Regions from separate parts of the Enterobacter sp. 4974935 genome, predicted to be linked through region 2. Evidence: riboswitches for the same ligand, from Rfam matches in the RefSeq annotation. Region 2 holds a riboswitch; each other region holds the start of a gene.
The links. Region 2 has a riboswitch for thiamine pyrophosphate ahead of thiM (hydroxyethylthiazole kinase). Riboswitches for the same ligand answer to the same signal wherever they lie in the genome.

Region 1: another riboswitch for thiamine pyrophosphate. It lies ahead of thiC (phosphomethylpyrimidine synthase ThiC); the one in region 2 lies ahead of thiM (hydroxyethylthiazole kinase).
Region 3: another riboswitch for thiamine pyrophosphate. It lies ahead of thiB (thiamine ABC transporter substrate binding subunit); the one in region 2 lies ahead of thiM (hydroxyethylthiazole kinase).

The regions. Positions count from the first base shown of each region.
Region 1 is NZ_JBZWGT010000003.1:4,093,596-4,095,858, reverse strand. Features, by position in the region: gene thiC (phosphomethylpyrimidine synthase ThiC) at 1-1,151, opposite strand, end outside; TPP riboswitch at 1,230-1,339, opposite strand; gene AC4OVS_RS20795 (Rsd/AlgQ family anti-sigma factor) at 1,394-1,891, opposite strand; gene nudC (NAD(+) diphosphatase) at 1,987-2,263, shown strand, end outside.
Region 2 is NZ_JBZWGT010000003.1:1,355,159-1,357,421, reverse strand. Features, by position in the region: gene thiD (bifunctional hydroxymethylpyrimidine kinase/phosphomethylpyrimidine kinase) at 1-99, opposite strand, end outside; gene thiM (hydroxyethylthiazole kinase) at 96-866, opposite strand; TPP riboswitch at 902-998, opposite strand; gene AC4OVS_RS07645 (YadA C-terminal domain-containing protein) at 1,680-2,263, shown strand, end outside.
Region 3 is NZ_JBZWGT010000003.1:3,636,513-3,638,775, forward strand. Features, by position in the region: gene sgrR (HTH-type transcriptional regulator SgrR) at 1-980, shown strand, start outside; TPP riboswitch at 1,017-1,117, shown strand; gene thiB (thiamine ABC transporter substrate binding subunit) at 1,149-2,132, shown strand; gene thiP (thiamine/thiamine pyrophosphate ABC transporter permease ThiP) at 2,108-2,263, shown strand, end outside.

The DNA.
Region 1 (2,263 bases), 2.7 Mb from region 2:
GCGCAGATCTCGCAGATTTCGCGGAAGTGCTCGTAGAGGAAGTTTTCCTGATGATGGGAAAGGCACCATTTCGCCATAATCGAACCGCCGCGTGAGACGATACCGGTCAGACGCTTCGCGGTCATCGGCACGTAGCGCAGCAGCACGCCCGCGTGAATGGTGAAGTAGTCCACGCCCTGTTCCGCCTGCTCCAGCAGCGTGTCGCGGAACGCTTCCCAGGTGAGGTTTTCGGCGATACCGTTTACCTTCTCCAGCGCCTGATAAATCGGGACGGTGCCAATCGGCACCGGGCTGTTACGCAGGATCCATTCGCGGGTTTCGTGAATGTAACGGCCGGTGGAGAGGTCCATCACCGTGTCCGCGCCCCAGCGCGTTGACCAGACCAGCTTTTCCACCTCTTCTTCGATGGAAGAGGTGACGGCAGAGTTGCCGATGTTGGCGTTGACCTTCACCAGGAAGTTGCGGCCGATAATCATCGGCTCGGATTCCGGGTGGTTGATGTTGGCGGGAATAATCGCGCGCCCGGCGGCTACTTCATCACGCACGAATTCCGGCGTGATGTTCTCCGGCAGGCGAGCGCCAAACCCTTCACCCGGATGCTGGTGGCGCAGCACTTCGCTGCGAATGCGCTCGCGGCCCATGTTTTCGCGGATGGCGATGAACTCCATCTCCGGCGTGACGATACCCTGTCGCGCGTAGTGCAACTGGGTTACGCATTTGCCCGCTTTAGCGCGTTTCGGCGTCAGCAGGCCGGTAAAGCGCAGCTCGTCCAGACCGTCGTCGGCCAGGCGCGCGTTGGTGTACGCCGAGCTGCGCACGCTCAGTTCTTCGCAGTCGTTACGGGCATCAATCCACGGCTGGCGAAGCTTTGCCAGACCCTGCTGCACGTTGATAGCAACATCAGGATCGCCGTACGGGCCGGAGGTGTCATACACCGGCACGGCTTCGTTGTCTTCAAACTGCGGGTGCTCTTTGCTGCCGCCGATATGCGTCGGGCTGAGCTGGATTTCGCGCATCGGCACGCGGATATCGGCCTGTGAACCGGTGATGTAGATGCGCGTTGAGTTCGGGAAAGCGGTGCCTTCCAGGGTGTCGATGAAGCGTTGTGCGTGTTCGCGCTGTTCGCGGCGGGTCAGTTTTGTTGTAGACATAGCTCATTCCAGATGTGAAGGACATGGCTTGTCAGACGACGGATGAAGCAAGAGAAGATCGCCCGAGGGCGATACAACAGCAGTGTGACTCTTGTTCCCTTCGCAGGTATTAACCTGATCAGGTTCCGCGGATCCCGAATTAACGGTCTCAGCCCGTGCTTTCACACTGGGCACTCCGACAAGAAAAATCCCCCTCCGCAGAGGGGCGAATGGTTGTAAATTACTCGTTAACGATTAAGAACTCAAGCAGGGCGCGCAACGTTATCGCTGGTGCTGATAGTCAGGTTGTTGTCCAGCACGAGGGCGATGAGCTTGTCTTCCAGCGTGAATCGCTCTTCCAGTGCTTCGCCAAGGTCGGAAAGCGCCTGCTGAAACTCAAGATAGTTATCGTGATCGATAGCGTTCTCAAGCGTGGAATCGTAGTAGTCCATGATCTGCTGGGTGTTGGCTTCAAGCAACGGACAGAGTTTACTGGCCGCTAAATACGGCGTTGTCCCTTCCATTTCGCGGATAATGCGTTCATAAAGGTTGAAATGGCCGTCGGAGAGGTAGTCGACCAGGCTCTGACAAAAGTCGTCCAGCGCTTTTTCATTGAGTCGCATAAAGGATTCTTTGCCAGGCTTAAGACCAACCAGATTGTAATACGCCACAAGGAGATGCTTGCGCACATGTAGCCAGCGATCCACCAGGGTGTTACTTCCTCCAACGCGCTCAGTCAGGCTTTCCAGCTGGTTTAACATGGTCGACTCCATAAGGTTTAAAATGGGATCTGCTTATCCAAAATGTAACCACAATGCTAACAACATGTCAGTGAAGCGAAGGTAGTGCAATAGATATGGATCGTATTATTGAAAAATCAGATCTGGGTTGGTGGATCGTCAGCCACGAACAAAAATTATGGCTGCCCTCAGGAGAGTTGCCCTACGGTGCCGCGGAAACGTTCGATCTGGTGGGCCAGTCCGCGCTGAAGATCGGCGAGTGGCAGGGCGATCCCGTGTGGTTGATCCAACAGGCGCGCCGTCAGGATATGGGATCCGTACGTCAGGTGCTGGATCTGGACGTCGGCCTGTTCCAGCTGGCGGGGCGCGGCGTACAGCTGGCGGAGTTTTACC
Region 2 (2,263 bases):
GTATGCGCCGAGCGCAGAGAAGGTTTTCAGGTCTGCCTGGATCCCCGCTCCGCCGCTGGGATCGGTTCCCGCAATAGTCAGGGCATTAATGCGCGTCATACCTGTTCCTCCAGCGCGTAAAGCGCGTCCAGAAACGCGGAGACAAAGCTGCCAGGCCCCCGGCTTTGAGTCAGGGCAACTGACCCTGCGCGCTTCATAAAGCCGCAGGCTGCCGCCGCGTTATCAAGCCTGTCGCCAGGCAGCGAGCAGCAGGCGGCGACGACCGCCGAGAGCGCACAGCCAGTTCCTACCACGCGGGTCATCAGCGGGTCGCCCCCCGCGACCGTACGGGTTCGCTGGCCGTCGGTGATGTGATCCACTTCCCCTGTGACGACTACAACGGCGTGGGTCTGGCGGGCAAGCGCCTGCGCAGCGGTCAACGCGCTCGCTGCCGTATCGGTGGAATCGACCCCACGTCCGCCCGCACTCATTCCGGCAAGGGCGAGGATTTCGGAGGCGTTGCCACGAATGGCCGCAGGTTTAAGGGATAATATTTGCTGGCAAAAACGGGTGCGGAACGCCAGCGCGCCAACCGCGACGGGGTCCAGAACCCAGGGTGTGCCCGCGGCTACCGCGCTCTCAATAGCCCGACGCATCGACTGGGCGCGCGGCGCGGTGAGCGTGCCAACGTTGACGAGCAGGGCATCGGCAAGCGCGGCAAACTGTTCCGCTTCCTCGGCTTCGATCACCATTGCCGGGGAAGCACCGAGCGCGAGCAGAACGTTGGCGGTGAAGGTATGCACGACATCGTTGGTCATACAGTGCGTGAGCGGGGAACGGGTTCGGAATTGATGTAAAACGTGTGAGTCGAGCAGGTCAGGCTGCATGGTTTCGCTCCTGCCGTGCGGAAAGAAGCGATGACCGGGTAGGCATCTGACTTCCCTACGCTGGCATTATCCAGATCAGGTAATACGGGTATTTCTCAGCCTTCACAAGGAAGGGCACCCCGAGTCAAATCATTTATAAAACAAAAGTTTAAACAATACTTTGTTATTTAGTGTACCCGTGGTTGAGCCTGGTGACAACCATTTTCCCTTTATCTCACTGCCTTATAAGGTACAGACGGGTTCAGGTTACACAAAAAATGAGAAATTCTATTGTTCATTTTCCGGTATTATTTGTACTGAATAAATAACTAACATTGAATTCACATTAAAAATATCTTTATTTAATGTCTACATTGAAAATCTTACGGAAGAATATCTTGCCCTTTATTTAAACACACCCACTCGATAATGTTTACTTTCAGCTTTAAAGGTCGTGATTTTCATTTGAAAACCCCGTGTAAACCTTAATTTCCATCACTTAAATAAAACCCGCATAAGTGTTAAAATAAAACCTCATGAAAATCATAAGGTTAAATTAAGACAGTTCGCAAGCGCATCACAACAAATTGATTTTAAAGAAGAAACAATGCAAGAGCATTATTTCTCATCATTCTTATCATTAATAAGAAACATGATCAAAATCAATATTTCTCGCCGCGAAATATCTATAGTTTCGCTCCGTTACCAACATAAATATTAAATACAACTATAAAATTCGACACACTTAAACTTACCCATTCAGCTCTGCTTAAACAAACGTTAGCAATATCGCTAGCGTATATTTTATCTGCCAAACACTGTGAGTCATTTCAAATGAAACCTGTTAGTGAAACCGTCATCGCTGTCGCTATTATCGGTGCTCTTTTTGCTGGTACAATGAACGTAGCTAAAGCTGCTGATGTAAATGTAACTCTTAACGATAATGTTACCAATTCAGGTACTTTTATTCAGGTTCAAGGGACTAACAACACCGCATATAACCTTGATAACATCAAGGCTAGCAACACTCAACAAGACGGACAAATCTATAATCTGCAAGGGGATGTTGAGAAGGCAAACATAGCTATCAATAATGCGCAAGATACTGCTAACACTGCTGTAAATAAAGCTGATGCTGCTCAAGCTGGTGTTAATGCTAATGCACAATTTAACTCTACTTTGAATCAGAAAGTAGATGATAACAAAGCTGATCAGATCTCCACCGACAACAAACAAAATATTTTGATTAATGACATTAACAACAAAGCAGACACTGCTTTACAAGGTGTTGTTAACAATGGTTCCGATATTAAATCATTCCAAGATGAAAGCGCGTTACAAGGTTCTGTATTGATTAACCATGATCAACGGATCACCGCTTTAGAAAACCAAACACCACCTAAAGACGGTGTTAATGG
Region 3 (2,263 bases), 2.3 Mb from region 2:
GGACGCTGGATATTGAGCTATCGCAGCCGGACAAATGGCTTCCGTGGCTTCTGGGCTACGTGCCCTCGATGATCCTGCCTGCCGAGTGGCGATCCCTGAACAATTTTTCCAGCCAGCCGATTGGTACGGGCCCCTACTCCGTTTCACGGAACAACAGTAATCAGCTGAAGATCCGCGCCTTTGATGATTACTTTGGCTATAGGGCGCTGATCGACGAAGTCAACGTCTGGGTACTACCGGATCTCAACGAAGAGCTGAGCGCAGGCCTGACGCTGGAAGGGCCAACAACCAGCGAAAAGGCGTTCGAGAGTCGCCTGGAAGAGGGTTGCTACTATCTGCTTTTTGACAGCCGCAGCCATCGCGGGGCGAATCACGACGTACGCAGGTGGATCAGCCATATTCTGGCTCCCGCTAACCTGATTTATCACGCTGAAGAGCAATACCAGACCTGGTGGTTCCCAGCCTATGGCCTGCTTCCGCGCTGGCACCATGCGCAGCCAGTACGCAGTGAAAAACCTGCCGGACTGGAGACCATCACCCTCAGCTACTATCGCGATCACATTGAACACCGGTTTATCGCAAGGATCATGAGTAAGCTGCTGGCAGCCGAGGGCGTGACGCTGGCGATACAGGAAGTGGACTATGATGAATGGCACCGTGGAGATGTTATCAGCGATATCTGGCTCAACAGTGCGAACTTCACGCTGCCGCTTGATTTTTCGCTCTTCTCTCACCTGTATGAAGTGCCCCTGATTCAGCACTGTATCAATCGGGACTGGCAGCGAGACGCCGCACGGTGGCGGGCAGGAGAAATGGATCTGGCCGCCTGGTGTCAGGAGCTGCTGGCCGGGCAGACGATCGTACCGTTGATTCACCACTGGCTGCTGATCCAGGGTCAGCGCAGCATGCGCGGCCTGCGAATGAATACCCTGGGCTGGTTTGATTTTAAATCCGCGTGGTTTGCGCCGCCGGAGCCATAACGCTTTCGTAATATTCACCAAATCATTACAATAGCGCCGTTCTCAACGGGGTGCTGCATCACTGATGTGCGCTGAGATAATACCCGTCGAACCTGATCCGGATAACGCCGGCGAAGGGATTTGAGGCTGTCTCTCAAAATCCTTTGCCACTCAACCCTGAGGTGCAAAGTGTTAAAAAACGTTCTTCCTCTGCTGGCGCTGTTTGCGCTGCCTGTTTTTGCTAAGCCTGTCCTGACGGTCTACACCTACGACTCCTTCTCCGCCGACTGGGGCCCCGGCCCGGCGGTGAAAAAAGCCTTTGAAGCCGACTGCAACTGCGAGCTGAAATTCGTGGCGCTGGAAGATGGTGTCTCTCTGCTTAACCGGCTGCGTATGGAAGGCAAAAACAGCAAAGCCGACGTGGTGCTCGGGCTGGATAACAACCTGCTGCAAGCCGCCACTCAAACCAGACTGTTCGCCAAGAGCGGCGTGGCGGCAGATGCCGTCAACGTGCCGGGCGGCTGGAAAAACGACACCTTCGTACCCTTTGATTACGGTTACTTTGCGTTTGTCTACGATAAAAACAAGCTGAAGAATCCGCCCAAAAGCCTGAAAGAGCTGGTCGAAAGCGATCAGAAGTGGCGCGTGATTTATGAAGATCCGCGCACCAGCACGCCGGGTCTGGGGCTGCTGTTGTGGATGCAGAAAGTCTATGGCAACAAAACGCCTGAGGCGTGGCAGAAACTGGCTGCGAAAACCGTTACCGTCACCAAAGGCTGGAGCGAAGCCTACGGCCTGTTCCTGAAAGGCGAAAGCGACCTTGTGCTGAGCTACACGACTTCTCCGGCCTACCACATTATCGCCGAGAAGAAAGACAACTACGCCGCCGCGAACTTTACTGAAGGACATTATTTGCAGGTGGAAGTGGCCGCCCGCACCGCCGCGAGCAAACAGCCGGAGCTCGCCGAGAAATTCCTGAAGTTTATGGTTTCACCGGCATTCCAGAATGCTATTCCGACAGGAAACTGGATGTACCCGGTCACTGATGTTGCGCTGCCGGCAGGTTTTGAGCAGCTGAACAAACCGCAAACCTCCCTGGAATTTACGCCGCAGCAGGTTGCCACCCAGCGCGCCGCATGGATAAGTGAATGGCAACGCGCCGTCAGCCGCTGATCCCCGGCTGGTTAGTTCCCGGGCTGCTCGCCGCTATACTGATGGTGGTCGTCAGCCTGGGTGCATTCCTTGCGCTGTGGTTTAACGCGCCAGAGAGCGATCTGCTTGCCCTCTGGCACGACAGCTATCTC